DNA from 4 places in the Bowmanella yangjiangensis genome. Region 1 is predicted to be linked to each of the others. Evidence: predicted binding sites of a transcription regulator. Region 1 holds the regulator's gene; each other region holds the start of a gene.
What was found. The regulator sigma-54, encoded in region 1, starts transcription at its own class of promoters, with help from an activator protein. The targets are predictions, from matches to a motif close to GTTGGCACGNNNNTNGNNT.
Positions count from the first base shown of each region.

Region 1 (4,227 bases):
AGGACAGCGAACAACCCCAGACAAACCAACCCAGGGAAGATGTATGGCAGCCGAATTATCAGGCGCGCAATATGCAAACCAACCTGTATAACGAGGAAGGGGTTCTCACCCACAGCATCCATGCTACCGTCATGGAACATTATGAAGCCCTGGGTTTTACCTTGTTTCAACAGCCTCAATACAGCGTGTTTGTTAAGGCTGATGAGCCCCCTTGGGAAATTACCGCCCAGGAAGGCACCTTATATGAAGACAACCGCATCCAATTGGAAACCAATGTTGAGATCCGCAGTCTCAGTGAAGACGGCATTTTACAAACCATCAATACCAGCTTTATTGAAATCGATCTCAACAACAAGATCATGCATTCAGACCAGCCCGTGACTATTTCAGGCGTCAATTACACCATTCGCGGCAATGGTTTTAGTGCTGATATGAATAACAAACAATTTGAATTACTGGATCACGTAGAGACCATCTATGGCAAAGACAACTAAACTGAACCTGCTGCTGACCGCCTTGCTAATCAGCGCCGCTGCCAATGCCATCAATCAGGACTTCAATGAACCCATCCGAGTGGCCTCTAAATTCCAGTCCGGAGATGGCATCAACAAAATCTCCATCTTTCGGGAAGATGTAAAAATCACTCAGGGTTCACTCAGCATTGAAGCGGGTGAAGTGGAAGTAAATGCCGAGCAGGGTAAAGGCCGGGAAATTTTTATCGCCCGCGGTAATCCTGCCGAATATCAGCAAACCATGGCAGATGGTAGTCGCATTCGAGCGTTGGCAAACCATATCGAATACCATGTAGAAAAACGCACACTGACGCTTAGCGGAAATGCTGAGCTACATCAAAACAGTAGCAGTGTCAGCGGTGATAAAATCGAATTCAACATGGAGAAAGAGCAGTTGGTTGCCCAAGGTTCAGATGACGGAGATGGTCGCGTAGAGACAATATTCCAGCCTGAACCGAAGAAAAAACCCGTGCAGGAGAAGTAACAGCATGCCCACCTTGAAGGCCTCACATCTGGCCAAAAGCTACAAAAACCGCCAGGTGGTGCGTGATGTCAGTTTGCAAGTCAGCGCCGGACAGATAGTTGGTCTGCTGGGACCCAATGGTGCGGGTAAGACAACCTCTTTCTATATGATTGTTGGCTTGGTGCCCATGGATAAAGGCCAAATTTTTATCGACGACGAAGAACTCAGCCACGAACCTATGCACGTTCGAGCTCGTCGTGGCATAGGTTATTTGCCACAGGAATCATCCATTTTTCGCAAGTTGACGGTATATCAAAACCTGATGGCTATTTTGGAAACACGTAAAGAGCTGAATCAGGAACAACGCGAGCAAGAAGCCGACGCTCTGTTGGATGAGTTCAATATTAACCATATCCGGCATAGCACCGGCATGAGCTTATCCGGCGGTGAAAGGCGCAGGGTTGAAATTGCCAGAGCCTTGTCTGCCAATCCTCGCTTTATTTTGTTAGATGAACCTTTTGCCGGTGTCGACCCTATCTCTGTCAGCGATATTAAAAAGATTATCCATCATCTCAAAGACAGAGGAATCGGCGTTCTGATCACCGACCACAATGTTCGTGAAACCCTGGATGTGTGTGAGAAAGCCTATATTGTCAGCCATGGTGAATTAATCGCCGAAGGCAGCGCCGAACAGGTGTTGAATGACAAGCAGGTGAGAGATGTATACCTCGGAGAACAATTCAGGCTATAGTTAAGGCGTATGCCGCAGGGTACCTTGACCTTTGCTAAAACGCCCATATCAATATCTTGAAAGGCCATTGGAACATAATAAGAAGTAGATGAAGCCCGCATTACAACTAAAATTCAGCCAGCAGCTCACTATGACGCCGCAACTGCAACAGGCCATCCGCCTGCTTCAGTTGTCCACGCTGGATCTACAGCAGGAAATCCAGGAAGCCCTGGACTCCAACCCATTGTTGGAAGCGGATGACGGACAGGACTTCTCTGCCGGAGACGTGCAGGATTTAAATAGTCCCGACAATGAATCTCTTTCTAATGGCGAGCACAGCGAGAGCCTGGAAGCCGGCGACGCATTGGAAAAGCAGGAACTGCCCGATGAGTTACCCGTAGATACCACTTGGGATGAATACTACAGCGCCTCTTCGGCCCCCGCTTCGTCTTCTACAGCCAGTGATGATGATGCCATTTACCAGGGGGAAACCTCTGACAATATTCAGGATCACCTGCTTTGGCAGATGCGTCTGACCCCTTTCAGTGAAACCGATGCTGCCATTGCCATTGCCATTATCGATAGTATTGATGAGTCTGGATACCTGACAGTCAGTACCGAAGATATCCTGCAAAGCCTGGATATTGAAAACGAAGAGGTAGAACTGGATGAAATTGAGTGTGTACTGAAGCGCATTCAAATGTTTGATCCGGTTGGGGTAGGCTCCCGTTCAGTGCAGGAATGTCTGCTGGTGCAGTTGCGTCAATTTGCACCGGACACGCCTTGGCTGGAAGAAGCCAAAGCATTGATTAATGAATATAGCGATCTGCTGGCTGCCAAAGATTACCGAACTCTGATGCGCAAAGCGCGTCTTAAAGAAGAAGAATTACGCGAAGCACTGCGGTTACTGCAAACGCTCAATCCACGCCCTGGTAGCGCCATTGTCACCAGCGAACCGGAATACGTTATACCGGACGTATCTGTTGCCAAGAAAAATGGGCGCTGGATAGTAGAGCTGAACCCTGACAGCTTACCTAAGCTGAGTATTAACCAGCAGTATGCCGCCATGAGCCGCAATGCGCGCAATTCCAGCGACAGCCAGTTTATTCGCTCGCACATGCAAGAAGCGAAATGGTTTATCAAAAGTCTGGAAAGCCGCAATGACACCTTACTGAAGGTCGCTAACTGTATTGTTCAGCAGCAACAGGGCTTCTTTGAATACGGCCCAGAAGCCATGAAGCCTATGGTATTGAACGATGTGGCAGAAATGGTAGATATGCATGAGTCCACCATTTCCAGGGTAACCACACAGAAATATATGCATACGCCACGCGGCATTTATGAGCTGAAGTATTTCTTCTCCAGCCACGTAGCAACCGAAAGCGGCGGGGAATGTTCATCTACCGCTATTCGAGCTCTGATTAAGAAACTGGTGGCGGCAGAAAAACCTGCCAAGCCACTTAGTGATAGCAAAATTGCGCAGTTGTTAGCCGACCAAGGCATTATGGTTGCCCGGCGAACAATCGCCAAGTACCGGGAATCACTATCGATTCCCCCATCTAACCAACGCAAGAGTCTGCTGTAAGACTCGCCAACAAAAGGAAGAGGCACTATGCAAATCAACCTTACTGGTCATCACGTTGAAATCACCGATTCTCTTCGCGACTACGTTGATAGTAAATTTACTAAGTTGGAGAGACACTTCGATCACATTAATAATGTTCATGTCATTCTGAATGTCGAAAAGCTGAACCAGAAAGCGGAGGCTACATTACATTTGAACGGTACCGAAGTCTTTGCTATTTCCGAACATACTGATATGTATGCTGCCATTGATAGTCTTATCGATAAGCTTGATCGCCAGGTGCTCAAGCATAAGGAAAAGATGAAACGCCATTAGGCCCACTGATGCCATAAACAGGCTTAGCCTGTTTATGGCCACACAGACAAAAAACGCAAAATGGAAATCAAAGACATCCTCACCCCAGACCGCACTGTATGTGCAGTACAAGGCTCCAGCAAAAAACGCATTCTGGAATCCATTAGTGATATTGCCGCCCAACACCTTCCGGATATAGGCCAGGATGCCATTCTGACTAGCTTACTTAACCGGGAAAAGATGGGTAGTACAGGCATTGGTTGTGGTATTGCCATTCCTCACGGACGCTTAGCCGGCCTGAGTAATGTAACCGCAATATTGGTTACCAGTCAGCCAGGGGTCGCATTTGAAGCGATAGACAACCAACCGGTCGACATATTTTTCGCTATATTGGTCCCCGAGGACCAGGCACAAGGGCATTTACAAACCCTGGCCACCATTGCCGCCAAATTGAATGACAAGGAAACGGTAAAAAAACTGCGTCACGCCCAATCAAATCAGGAACTATTTGAGGCTATAGTGTGAAACTCATCATCATCAGTGGTCGTTCCGGCTCAGGGAAATCTATTGTACTCAGAGCGCTGGAAGATCTTGGTTATTACTGTGTAGACAATATTCCCGTTAACCTGCTCCCTACCCTCAC
Region 1 is NZ_JAHDJU010000001.1:120,724-124,950, reverse strand. Features, by position in the region: gene lptC (LPS export ABC transporter periplasmic protein LptC) at 1-494, shown strand, start outside; gene lptA (lipopolysaccharide transport periplasmic protein LptA) at 478-996, shown strand; gene lptB (LPS export ABC transporter ATP-binding protein) at 1,001-1,726, shown strand; gene KJY73_RS00575 (RNA polymerase factor sigma-54) at 1,815-3,290, shown strand; gene hpf (ribosome hibernation promoting factor) at 3,318-3,605, shown strand; gene ptsN (PTS IIA-like nitrogen regulatory protein PtsN) at 3,666-4,109, shown strand; gene rapZ (RNase adapter RapZ) at 4,106-4,227, shown strand, end outside.

Region 2 (4,227 bases), on a different contig from region 1:
TCGGGTCAGTAAGAAATTTAGTCTTATTTTGCTCACCTAGCCAAGGATGGAGAATGTAGAGCGAATCAGGAGATAAAGTCGAGGAGCACCATAGCGTCAGGAACGCTATGGAACAGCTTTAGCTTATAGTTTTCAGCCCGTTCATCCTTGAACATCGCCGACGAATATTCCCTATAACGTCGGCATACCATCCATCCCTGGATATAAAAAACCCGCACTAGGCGGGTTTTTCTGATTAGTCGGCGCTTCTGGAAGCACGCTTACGGTCATTTTCCGTCAGCAGTTTCTTACGCAGACGGATATGGTTGGGGGTTACTTCAACCAGCTCGTCGTCGTCGATAAATTCCAGTGCCCTTTCCAGCGTCATGCGTACTGGTGGCGTCAGGGTCAGCGCTTCATCGGTACCAGCGGCACGGATGTTGGTCAGCTGCTTACCTTTCAGACAGTTAACTGTCAGGTCGTTATCGCGGCTGTGAATACCGATGATCTGGCCTTCGTACACTTCCACACCATGACCGATAAACAAACGACCACGTTCCTGCAGGTTAAACAGGGCATAGGCCAGGGCCTTACCTTTACCGTTGGAGATCAGTACACCGTTGTTACGCTGACCGATACGACCACCGGCATGCGGGCCATATTCCAGGAAGGTGTGATACATCAGACCAGTACCTGAGGTCAGGGTCATAAAGTCGGTCTGGAAGCCGATCAAACCGCGGCTGGGTACCACGAAGTCGATACGTACACGGCCTTTACCATCGGGGTTCATGTCGCGCATTTCAGCTTTGCGCAAACCCAGTTGCTCCATAATGGAACCCTGGTTTTCTTCCTCGATATCTACAGTCAGCGTCTCGTAGGGCTCAAGTAGCTGCTCGCCTTCCTTACGCAGAATAACTTCGGGGCGAGATACGGCCAGCTCATAGCCTTCACGACGCATGTTCTCGATCAAAACGCCCAAGTGCAGTTCGCCACGACCAGATACACGGAACTTGTCCGGGTCAGCGGTTTCTTCCACACGCAGGGCAACGTTGTGCTTCAGCTCGGTTTGCAGTCTTTCCAGAATCTGGCGTGAGGTAACAAATTTACCGTCCTGACCGGCAAACGGTGAGGTGTTGACCTGGAAGGTCATGGTTACCGTTGGCTCATCTACCGTCAGAGGTGGCAGGGCTTCAACCGTATCGGCGGCACAGATAGTGTCAGAGATCTTAAGCTCACCTAAGCCACTGATAGCGACAATGTCACCGGCACTGGCGGTCTCAGTTTCATAACGGTCCAGACCCAGATAACCGAATACCTGGCCAACTTTGCCGTTACGCTTCTTACCATCAGCACCCACTACAGTGACTTGCTGGTTAACTTTAACCTGACCGCGCTTGATACGGCCAATACCGATAATGCCCAGGTAGCTGGAGTAATCCAACTGGGAAATCTGCATCTGCAAAGCGCCTTCTGGGTCGGCTTTGGGCGGAGATACTTTGTCAACGATGGCCTGATACAGTGCTTCCATGTCTGTAGCTTGCTCGTTCTCATCCAAGCTTGCCCAGCCTTGTAAGGCAGACGCATACACAACAGGGAAATCCAGCTGCTCGTCGGTCGCACCCAGGTTATCAAACAGGTCAAAAACCTGATCCATAACCCAGTCAGGGCGCGCACCAGGACGGTCAATCTTGTTGATAACCAGAATCGGGTTTAGTCCGTGGGCGAAAGCCTTTTGGGTTACAAAGCGCGTTTGCGGCATGGGGCCGTCAACGGCGTCAACCAGCAATAAAACTGAATCGGCCATAGACAGAACTCGCTCAACTTCACCACCAAAGTCGGCGTGTCCAGGGGTGTCCAGGATGTTGATACGGTAGTCTTTCCAATTAATGGCAGTGTTTTTCGCCAGAATAGTGATGCCACGCTCTTTTTCCAGGGCGTTGGAATCCATGACGCGTTCGTCAGTGCCCTTGCGGTTGTCCAGCGTACCGGATTGTTGCAAAAGTTTGTCAACCAGGGTGGTTTTCCCGTGGTCAACGTGGGCAATAATGGCAATGTTCCTCAATTTATCCAGTGAGGTTTGTTGTGAACTCATCTGATTCTCTCTTGGTGGCGTGGAGCGGATGTGGTCATCCTATACGGGCAGTGTCCTCTGAGTTTATTTCATCCAGACGACACTAGCTGGGTTTTTAAGCCGGTTTTGCCGGTTTTTTCACCCAATGCCTTTTTTCAGGCGGCGGATTGTACAGTTTTCTCAAGGATTTTGCGATGACACATTGAGATTTTTCGCTAGCCAACTGGATTTGAGCTACTTTTAGGTGCATCTTGCTGGAGTGCTCTGCGCACATTTGGTGCGTCAATGCACCAAGTTGGTGCTTTTGATGCGCTAAGTTGGCTCGATTTCATGGCAATATGCCTCAAAGGCTGCATAACTACTGAGGGCTGCAACTTGGCATGAAACTGGCTTTTGTTGCATCAACAAAGTTCGACTTATCCGCAGACTACTGAATCTGCGTTTTGAATATCAACCTGGAGGACATAATGTCAGTAGAAAAGGCACTGGACCTGATCAAAGAAAGTGAAGCCAAGTTTGTTGACCTGCGTTTTACCGATACCAAAGGAAAAGAGCAGCACGTTACTATTCCTGCTGCCCTGGTGGACGAGGAGTTCTTCGAAGAAGGTAAGATGTTCGACGGCTCATCTATTGCCGGTTGGAAAGGCATTAATGACTCCGACATGGTGTTGATGCCGGATGCTGCCAGCGCAGTATTAGATCCTTTCGCTGAAGAAACACAAATCAACATCCGCTGCGACATTTATGAGCCAGCTACCATGCAAGGCTATGATCGTGACCCACGCTCTATTGCCCGTCGTGCGGAAGAATACCTGAAATCTACTGGCATCGGTGACACCGTTCTGATGGGTCCTGAGCCAGAGTTCTTCATGTTTGACGATATCCGTTTCCACACTGACATGGCCGGTTCTTTCTATGAAATCGACTCTATGGAAGCCAAGTGGAACTCAGGTGTTGAGTTTGAAGGCGGTAACAAAGGTCACCGTCCTGGCGTGAAAGGCGGTTATTTCCCTGTTCCTCCTGTCGACTCTGCACATGATATCCGTGCAGCCATGTGTTTGGTCATGGAAGAAATGGGTCTGTCTATCGAAGCGCACCACCATGAAGTGGCAACCGCTGGTCAGAACGAAATCGCCTGTCGTTTCAATACCATGGTGTTGAAAGCTGACGAAGTGCAAATCTACAAGTACGTAGTACACAACGTTGCTGACGCTTACGGCAAAACCGCTACCTTTATGCCTAAGCCACTGGTAGGTGACAATGGTTCTGGTATGCACGTACACCAGTCAATTGCTAAAGATGGCAAGAACATCTTCGCCGGCGACAAGTACGCAGGTCTGTCTGAAGAAGCGCTGTTCTACATTGGCGGTATCATCAAGCACGCCCGCGCACTGAATGCGTTCACTAACCCAACTACCAACTCTTACAAGCGTTTGGTACCAGGATATGAAGCGCCTGTTATGCTGGCTTACTCTGCACGTAACCGCAGTGCGTCTATCCGTATCCCTCACGTACCAAGCGTGAAAGGTCGTCGTATCGAAGTGCGTTTCCCTGACCCGGCTGCGAACCCTTACCTGTCCTTTGCGGCTATGCTGATGGCCGGCTTGGACGGTATCAAGAACAAGATCCACCCTGGCGACGCCATGGACAAAGACTTGTACGATCTGCCGCCAGAAGAAGCGAAAGACATCCCAACCGTCGCTCACAGCCTGGAGATGGCCTTGGATGCGCTGGACGCTGACCGTGACTTCCTGAAAGAAGGCGGCGTAATGTCTGACGACATGATCGATGCTTATATCGCTATCAAGCGCCTGGAAGTGGAAAAGCTGGCCATGACCACGCACCCGGTAGAGTTCGATATGTACTACAGCGTGTAAGTCTTACTTACCATAACAAGCCCGCCTTTGTGCGGGCTTTTTTGTTGCCGCTGCTCGGGCTAAACTGGAGAAGTATGCTCTAGATGAATGGCAACTATTTTGGGGATCTAATGAGACTAAGCTGGCTATTCACCATATTTGCCCTGTCGGCACAAAGTGCCACTTTGTATAAAGTGGTGCAAGCTGACGGTACCGTTGTGTATACCGACCGACCTGTTGCGGGTGCGGTACCCGTTGCACTGCCAAATGCCAACACTTCACAGTCCCTTGCGCCGAAACAGGTCACCAAACCCACTGCCC
Region 2 is NZ_JAHDJU010000004.1:109,571-113,797, forward strand. Features, by position in the region: gene typA (translational GTPase TypA) at 236-2,071, opposite strand; gene glnA (glutamate--ammonia ligase) at 2,518-3,927, shown strand; gene KJY73_RS20070 (DUF4124 domain-containing protein) at 4,038-4,227, shown strand, end outside.
Region 2: the regulator sigma-54 is predicted to act here: its motif matches at 2,425-2,443, upstream of glnA (glutamate--ammonia ligase).

Region 3 (4,227 bases), 460 kb from region 1:
TGTATGGACTGGTAGGCGAGTTTCAGCAAAAGTATGGGCATTTGCGCCCGACTGCCGATGCCCACGTGCGCCATTCGTTACCGGCCATTGTTGATGGCAATTACGAAGGCACCCATTGGCTGGGCAGTTTTGCGGTTTATGCGCTGCAGCAGGCCGGGCAACTAAACTGACAACTAGCTTTCAGGCTGCGTTGCACCGACATAATTGCGGTGCATGTGGCCTTTTTGACCTAAAGCCAGTTAATCTTGCTGGTTCAGGTCGGTCAGGGTTTTGAGTAGCGCTGAAAGGACAGTTTTAAAGCCATCAGTGTCCGAATAATTCATATGCAAGACCAGACTGGTGTCGGTTGCTGGTATATAAAACGCGGCACTTAAATAACCATCTGCTGCACCGGTGTGGCCTAGTACTTTTACGCCTGTTCTGGACGTAAAAATTTCTAACCCATAGCCCTGAGACATACGTGCCGACACTTCAATGGCGTCTGTTTGCATCTGTTTTCCCACCTCATCAAGCGCCCCTGCCGGGCTGAATAATAGGCGCAACCATTTATCCAGGTCTGCCGCGGTGGCCAGCATACCGCCATCCGGGCCGGAATTTTCACGCCATTCATAGGTATCCACCCAGGGAAATAGCGCCGAGCCCCAGGGGGTGATGGGGGCGCCATAACCATGGATAACATCCCCTGGTGGGAAACGGGCGCTGTAATAGGTATGTTGCAAGGTATATGGCACGAATAACTGCTCATGAAGTATCTGGCTCACAGGTTGATGCCAGACCGTTTCCAGTACCAATGCCAGTACCTGATAATTGGTATTGGAATAGCTGTATGCCTGCCCTGGTGCCTGTTCGGCATCTTCACCTGCAATACTGTCCAGCACCAGTCTGGGGGTTATCTCGGCTTGCTTATCCCAGTCAAATAAGTAGAACCACAGCGAATAGTAATCTGGCAGGCCGGAAGTATGGTTTAACAACTGCCTTACGCTGGGGTGATGGGCGGCCGGTAGTTTTTCCTTAGCCCAGTCGGGCAGGTAACGGGTGGCTGGCTGGTCAAGTTCCAGTCCCTGCTGTTTGACGGCAAGCAGTGTCAGCGCCGCAAGGTAGGTTTTAGTGATACTGCCGGTTCTTAAGGTGAAGTCAGCCTGCATAGCCAGCTTGGTTTTGGTGTTTGCCAGCCCTGTTGCCTTCTGGTAGGAAAAGTGTGGTGCTGTTACATAGAGAATGGCACCAGGCGAGATCTCCTCAGTCTGCAACAATATGCCGTCGAGTTTCTCATTCAGGCCCTGGCTGGCGGCGAGGGGAAAACTTAACGCCAACAAGGCTATGTTCAGTGGTTTTAAAGACCTAAGCATGGAGTTCCGGTGGTTGATAAATATCTTGGTGGAAAAATGGTAGCACCAAGGATCTTGAAGTTTTGCTTAAATACGCTTAGAAAAAGTACCAAATTCGTCATTGTTTGAGGTGTTTGTGACCAAATTGGCAACTGAAGTGCAGCAACGTGCGATTACGCTGGACGAGTTAGACAAGGCAATACTGCGTATCGTGCAAGCTAACAACCTGATTGCGCATGCCGCTATTGGTGAGCAAGTGGGGCTGTCTACCTCAGCGGTGCGTCGCCGCTTGCAATTGCTACGAAAGCAAGGGGTGATCAGTCAGGATGTGGCCATTGTTAATCCTGTACACACCGGCGTGACTATTATCCTTTCCTTGTCTTTTGCCGATGAAACCGTACAGACTTATCAGGCATTCAACCAACAAATGGCTGCGTTACCCGAAGTGATGCAAAGCTATCATGTGGCCGGTAGTGAGGATTATATATTGATTGTGCATGGCCCTTCATTGAGCTGGTATGAAAGCTGGAGTCAGGAGGTGTTTATGCAAAATCCTAAAATTCGCCGTTATGACTCTAGAGTGGTGTGGTCCTGCCGTAAATTCAGTACCCAGTTGGCCCTTTAATTCCGTCTCATATAACCAGACGGCGTGGGCAATGATTATGCTGGATATGACAAAAAAGCCCGGGCTAGATCCGGGCTTTAATAAACATAGGGTTAGCCTTGGTTAGGCTGACTTTCTTCTGCGCATTAAGCCAATACCGGCCAAACCCAAAGCCAGTAACGCCAAAGGTGCTGGCTCTGGTACAGGGGTTGATGTGTTGTGATTTAACGCCAGGTTATCGACTAGGAAATTGTTGCCAAAACCCAAGCGCAATTCATCAATCAGGCCGCTTTGCGCGCCAAAATATTTATAGCTGCCGTTTAAACCTGTGTTGATTGACCAGGCCAGAACACCGTCTTTGTACCCCTGTAATGTGCCAAACAGTGAGTCAGCACCACCAGAATCCTTACCTGTAGCCCATTTCTTGGCCCATAAACCATCAAAGGTGAAATAAGCACCGTTTTCTTCAGTGATAATGCCGATACCATGAAAGTTATTTAGGAGCGCGAAATCATCGCTGTAGGCGCCATGGTTCCAGTTAGAACTCTCAACATCAATCCACTGTAAGGTCGAGGAGAATACGAAACCATTATATACCGGCATAATGCCGACATTATTTTGTTCGCTACCGCCGGCTATATCATCAAAAGTCAGTAGAGCCGCATTTGCCTGGCTGGTAAGCGTTAGTAGAGAGAGCAAAAACATGATTTTCTTCATCGTTACTTCCTTAAACGGTTAATCATATGCGCGGCGGACTAAGCAATGTATGAGCCAAGGTGGTTAATTTAAAGAAATACAATAAGTTATAAAGATTTTTAGGTTGTCTTTTTTTGTTTGTGTAAAAAAAACTGACATCCTCCTTTTCACCTAGGCCTGAGCCTGACTGGTGCTTATTATACTTGTGAAGTTCGAGTTAACTTTTCTTTGGGATTGGCTTGCGCACTATTTTCATTGTCTACCTTGAGATGTTGCATAAATGCAACAGCCCTTAAGCGATTCAATCCACGACAGTTGGGAATGGCATTGTTAGCATGGCGTTAGGTTAACTCCACTTTTCTGGAATACATGCATGAATAGATGTGTCTTACAGTTACTTAGTGTTTTGGTTGCTATGCTGCTTGCCCCTTGGTGTCTGGCTAATTCTGCAACAGAGTCTGAGGACGTTGCTGCGATTCAGACACTTTTTGCCAATTACATGCAAAAATACAATCACTATCTGGTTAATCAGCAGTTAAGTGCGGAGCCCATATTGTATGCTGATCAGGTGATGCTGATTTCAGCCAGCAGAGGGCCATCAGTTCTTGAAACCGAGGTGTTGAACAAGCAGGTTGAGCGTTTTCTGAGTGCATTAAAGGAAAAAGGTGTAGCCAGTGTGCGTTGGGAGAAAGTGCATGTCAGTCTATTGGGCGACACCCTGGCACTGGCCAGCAATGTAGCAGTGCGCTATACCGAAAAAGGCGAGGTGTATAATCGTGTCGGCGCAACCTACTACTTATTTAAAACCGAGCAAGGCTGGCGTATCTCGGCTTTTTCCGTGCATGATGCCGACAAGGTCCTCGCCTATAACCAAATTGATAACCAATTTTTGCCTCGCAAGGGGTTTTCTGGCTATATAGCTGCCAGGGAGAGAGATCCGCAGTGATGTGCTGGCCGGGGTCCCACCCGGTGAGCAAAAGGTTGGTAGATGGAAAATTGGGATGATTATCGCGTTATTTTAGCCCTGCAACGGGGTAAAACCCTGCGTAATGCAGCAAAAACGCTGGGCATGAATCATTCCACAGTGGCCCGTCGTCTGGCAATATTGAATCAACGACATGGGATAAGGGTGTTTGATGCCACGCCGCAAGGTTATGTGTTAACCAGCTTTGGCCAATCATTGTATGAATCGGCCCGAACCATTGAGGCGTGTACATTAGCCGATAAACGCAGCCATCTTGCTTGTGATTTAAGCGGCAGTCTAACCCTCTCGCTGCCACCGGCGATCGCCCAGTTTTTGTTGTTGGATGAGTTGCATGGATTTCAGCAACGCCACCCACATATCCAATTTAATATAAGAACGTCGTACAGCCTGGCCGATTTGCAACGTTGTGAAGCAGATGTTGTGCTTAGGGTAGCCAATGCCCCCAATGAACATCTGGTCGGCCATCGGCTGTTTCCTGTCTATATCAGTTACTACGCCAGCCAGGACTACTTAAATTCCAAGGCCGACAGCGATTACCAATGGATCACTGATGTGGGGGATGAGCGGCCGCCTTGGTTAGCCTCGTCCCCTTATCCCGATGCAAGCATAGCCAT
Region 3 is NZ_JAHDJU010000001.1:578,137-582,363, forward strand. Features, by position in the region: gene KJY73_RS02680 (DUF2891 domain-containing protein) at 1-170, shown strand, start outside; gene KJY73_RS02685 (serine hydrolase domain-containing protein) at 240-1,349, opposite strand; gene KJY73_RS02690 (Lrp/AsnC family transcriptional regulator) at 1,465-1,953, shown strand; gene KJY73_RS02695 (PEP-CTERM sorting domain-containing protein) at 2,056-2,649, opposite strand; gene KJY73_RS02700 (hypothetical protein) at 3,002-3,574, shown strand; gene KJY73_RS02705 (LysR family transcriptional regulator) at 3,617-4,227, shown strand, end outside.
Region 3: the regulator sigma-54 is predicted to act here: its motif matches at 2,690-2,708, upstream of KJY73_RS02695 (PEP-CTERM sorting domain-containing protein).

Region 4 (4,227 bases), on a different contig from region 1:
ACCTGATAGTTGTGATGGGGGCTTAGCGCTGCCAGGCGCTGTTGCTCGTTGCGGGTCAGACTGTAAGTGGGAGACAGGCCAAATCTGTTGCTCAGGTCAATGCGGTACAAATCCAGGGTCAGATCAAACTGGCCGGGTAAACTGAAGCCCATACCGGCACTGATATTGACCGACTTCTCGGCCTGCAAGGGGCGAATATTCACCTCGGGGCGCTCGGACAACACCTCGGCCACCGCACCATTTGGCGAAAAGCGGCCACTGGTGGTGATGGCATCAAAGCTGCTGTTTAAGGATTGCGAGGTACGTTCACTAAAAACCTGCCCGGCGGTGGGGGCGCGAAAGCCGTTAGACAAGGTGGTGCGCAGCATGATGCCAGGAGCAAGTTCGTACCACAGGGCCAGTTTGCCGCGCAGCATGGACGAAAACAGCGAATAGCTTTCATAGCGGGCGGCAAGGTTAAGGCGCAGCGACTCGCTTAAGGTGATATCCATATCGGCATAGGCCGACAACCCTTGCTGGGTGAAACTACCGGCCTGTAGCGGTGAATAACCGGGAAAGCCATTGGCACCCGAGGGCAGACCTTCAATAGCCGCAGGGCCCACCGCAAAAGAGGCTGGATCGCCGGCCTGTACCCGATAACGCTCGCTGCGAAATTGCAGGCCAGTGGCCAGGTTGATGGGTAGCTGCTTTGCCGACCAGCGGGTTTGCTGGTTCAGACTGGCGTCCAGAGTCACTTCCTGCTGGGTTAACTCGCCGGGGTGAAAAGCCGTGGGGCTGTGTGGGCCTAACGAGGCATTGATGCTGTTATTTAAAAAGTAGCGGATGCGGTTTTGGCCAAAACCCAGGCTTAGCTCTGCCTGTGGGGTCGCGCCGGATAAAGAATTGATACCGGCATGCAAGGCAATATCCGACTCACGCTGGCCAAATCTGGGGGTAAAGCCCACAGGGTAGATATCCAGCAGGCTGAAGTCCGGATACAGGCTGCTGGGCTGATACACCAGGTTGGTATCCGGGTTACGCCAGTTAAAATCCGACACACCATAAGTTTGCGCCAGGGTGCCAAAGGCAAAGGCACTGAACTGTTCGCTGATCTGCTGCTGGGTATTGAACGCCAGTTGCAGCCCCTCTTGCTCAGGCAGCCCCCAGCGCTGTACCGGGTTGGGTACCTGCAGTTCAGGGTGCTGCTGGGCAAATAGCACGGCATCCTGCGGCTGCGTGCCTCTGGAGGTGGGCGTATTGCGATAGCCAGACAGACTCAGCATGGAAAAATCCTCGTCGTCCTGCCAGCCTAAACGCATACCACCACGCCAGGTGACGCCGTCGCCCTGAAAATACTGGCCGTATTGCATAAAGCCGGCGCTTTGCTCGCCGTCTTCCAGGATCACATTGATTACCCCGGCCAGGGCGTCAGAGCCATACTGGGCCGAGGCGCCGTCACGCATCACTTCGATACGTTTTATTGCATGGCTGGGGATCTTCGAAAGATCAATAGGATGGCCGTCTTCGGTTTCCACAAAGGCCGAGCGGTGACGGCGTTTGCCGTTGACCAGGATCAGGGTGTGGTCTGAATTGAGGCCACGTAAGCCAAAAGAGCGGTTAAAGATCCGGCCGTCATTGAGTGGCAGACGAAAGGCGGTAAAGCTGGGCAGATAGAATGCCAAGGTATTGAGCAAGTCTTCGGCGCCGGTGCCATCCGGGGTGGTTAGAATATCGATAGCCGACATGGAGTCGTAACGGGTACGGGCGGCCACCCGGGTGCCGGTGACTATCACTTCATCCATGGCCTGACTACTTTGCTCCGGGCTGATATCAGTTTGGGGTTGATTGCCAGGCTTTGCGGCGCTAATGATCAGGCTCTGTGCATTTAGCCATGCTACCTGCACCGGCTGTTCGGCCAGCAGCAGCGTCAGTATCTGTTGGAAGTTGTATTGCCCGCTAATTGCGGGGCTTTGCAGCTGTGAAAGCAGCCCGGCCGGGTAGAGGATATTGGCATGGAAGAGTTCGGATATTTGCGTGAGAGCTTGCTCAAGAGAACCGGCGGCGATATCTAACTTTATGGCTGAGGACTCGGCCGCATCAGCCGGGGCCGCAAACAGGCTTCGGGTAACCAAACACAGTATGCACAGCATAAGCTGCCATCGCCGACTCAACACAATAATCAAAGGCCCAGCGGTTGCGGCCAGTCAGCACTGACCTTAAAAAGGCAAGGCGCTATGGTGCGACAACAGCATGACAGATTGTTTACAGCGCCATAGAAGGTATGGGTTGTAGTAGGGGAATATTTGACTGGGCGAAGATCGCCTTACTCGGAAGAAACGACACAGTAGTTTGTAAAAAATTCATCACCTAAAAATTCGAAATATAGATATTGCAATAAAATCAATTGGTTACGTTTGGCACGGGATTGGCATTAGTGATATCGAGGTTAATTAGGAAAAGGAAACCCAAAATGAAACGTAATATTTTATCTTTAGTAGTTGGTTCTGCCCTGGTGATGAGTACTGGTGCGTATGCTGCAGACAATAGCTGGGAGCGTGAATCTCATGATGCCTGGATTGATGGTAAAGCCGAAGCGACTTTGCTGTTCAACGGCAACCTGAACTCTTTCGACATCAATACCGATGTTGAAAACGGCAAGGTTACCCTGACCGGTAAAGTAGAAAGCGATGTCGACAAGAAGTTGGCGGAAGAGCTGGTGCGCGGCATTGATGGTGTGAAGGACGTAAGCAATAAGCTGACGGTGCACAAAGAGGCTGGTGCTAAAGAGCACAGCGATGCCGAAACCTCTGGCTTTGTCGATGCTAAGATCGCCACGGTAGTAAAGTCACGCTTCCTGTTCGATACCGACATTTCTGGCACCAGTATCGATGTAGATGTGGAGAATGGTGTGGTCACACTTACAGGAGATGTGGAAACTGACGCTGAAAAGCAATTGGCTGTCAGCATCGCCAAAAACACCGATGATGTGCGTGAAGTGAATGACCAACTGATTGTGACAGGCCAATCTTAAGCCTCAGATCTTTTGTTCTCGCTGCCGGCCCCGGTCAACCCGTTTGACCGGGGCTGCCTTATTTACCCATTGCTTTGACATGCCCGACGGCAAGGACCGTAAGTGGCGATCTTCAATTCTTTTTTACTCCCCTGTTTTTTTTCTCTGCATAGGGTGTTTTTCACTCAAAACCCAGATTCGCCTCGCGCCTGACCTCCAAGCCTGTCTATGTTTGACGACAGTCTGTAGCTTTTTCAATGTGGCCTGCAAATATCTCATGGTGGACAGCGGTAAAGGCCCCGGAATGTCATGCGGAATTTTTATAACCTTATGAAAAATATATAAAAAATATATTCATGGGAAGTGGTGTGCGATTTGCAACAGCAACTATGACAGCCGCACAAGGAATGGTCCTTGGCTGTGAAGGAAATTCTGACTTAGATCTTTGGAGGAGCTATGAAAGCACAAAACCAAAATATCGACCCTAAAAGTAAGGCGGCAAAAGGTAACGGCCAAGCCGAGCCGCTGCTCAGTGAGCAGCTGGCAGACAGTCTGCATCATTCTATTGATGCTATGTCGCAAAAAGCCTCGGCTACCGAGCAGGGCCTGCGCAACAGCATGGCGGCCTCGTCCCGCTATCTGAAAACTAACAAGCAGAAGCTGGAGAGAAACTGGGCGAAATCCGGGGCCAGAAAATATGCCTCTGAGCACCCAGTGATGACTGCTGGTGTCGCCTTCGGTCTGGGCGTAGTGATTACTGCGCTGTTGCGTAAAGGTCGTTAAGGAGCGCTTATGTCAAGGGTAAAAGCGTTAGCTGACAAAACTCATGGGCATAGCGACGAGGCCGCAGCATTTGCGGCCTTGTTTAGCAGCTTTCTGGCGTTAATGACGTTGCTTATGCGCCAGTGGCTGGCGGCTGTGCAACTGTTCAAGGTCAGAGTGGAAGTGGCAACCCGCAGTCTTTTTTATGCGGCGGTGCTGTATATGCTGTTTTGCAGCTTGTTGGTGGCGATGTGGATAACTTCCTGTGGCATGCTGGCGACCTGGGCCATTAGCCAGGGCGTGCATTGGGCGTTGGCGATGTCCACTGTGCTGATCATCAATGCCGGGGTGGCCTGGTATCTGCTGAGATCGGCCAGAAGTTTGCTCAAAACGGCTTTGGATCCGCACGCTATATCCGAACCTTCCACTCATCTGAAGGAGCATGCTAATGACCCTGTTGGCCGAATGGTTGGTCG
Region 4 is NZ_JAHDJU010000002.1:663,584-667,810, forward strand. Features, by position in the region: gene KJY73_RS12565 (TonB-dependent receptor plug domain-containing protein) at 1-2,129, opposite strand, end outside; gene KJY73_RS12570 (BON domain-containing protein) at 2,450-3,010, shown strand; gene KJY73_RS12575 (DUF883 domain-containing protein) at 3,446-3,772, shown strand; gene KJY73_RS12580 (hypothetical protein) at 3,782-4,227, shown strand, end outside; gene KJY73_RS12585 (hypothetical protein) at 4,200-4,227, shown strand, end outside.
Region 4: the regulator sigma-54 is predicted to act here: its motif matches at 2,393-2,411, upstream of KJY73_RS12570 (BON domain-containing protein).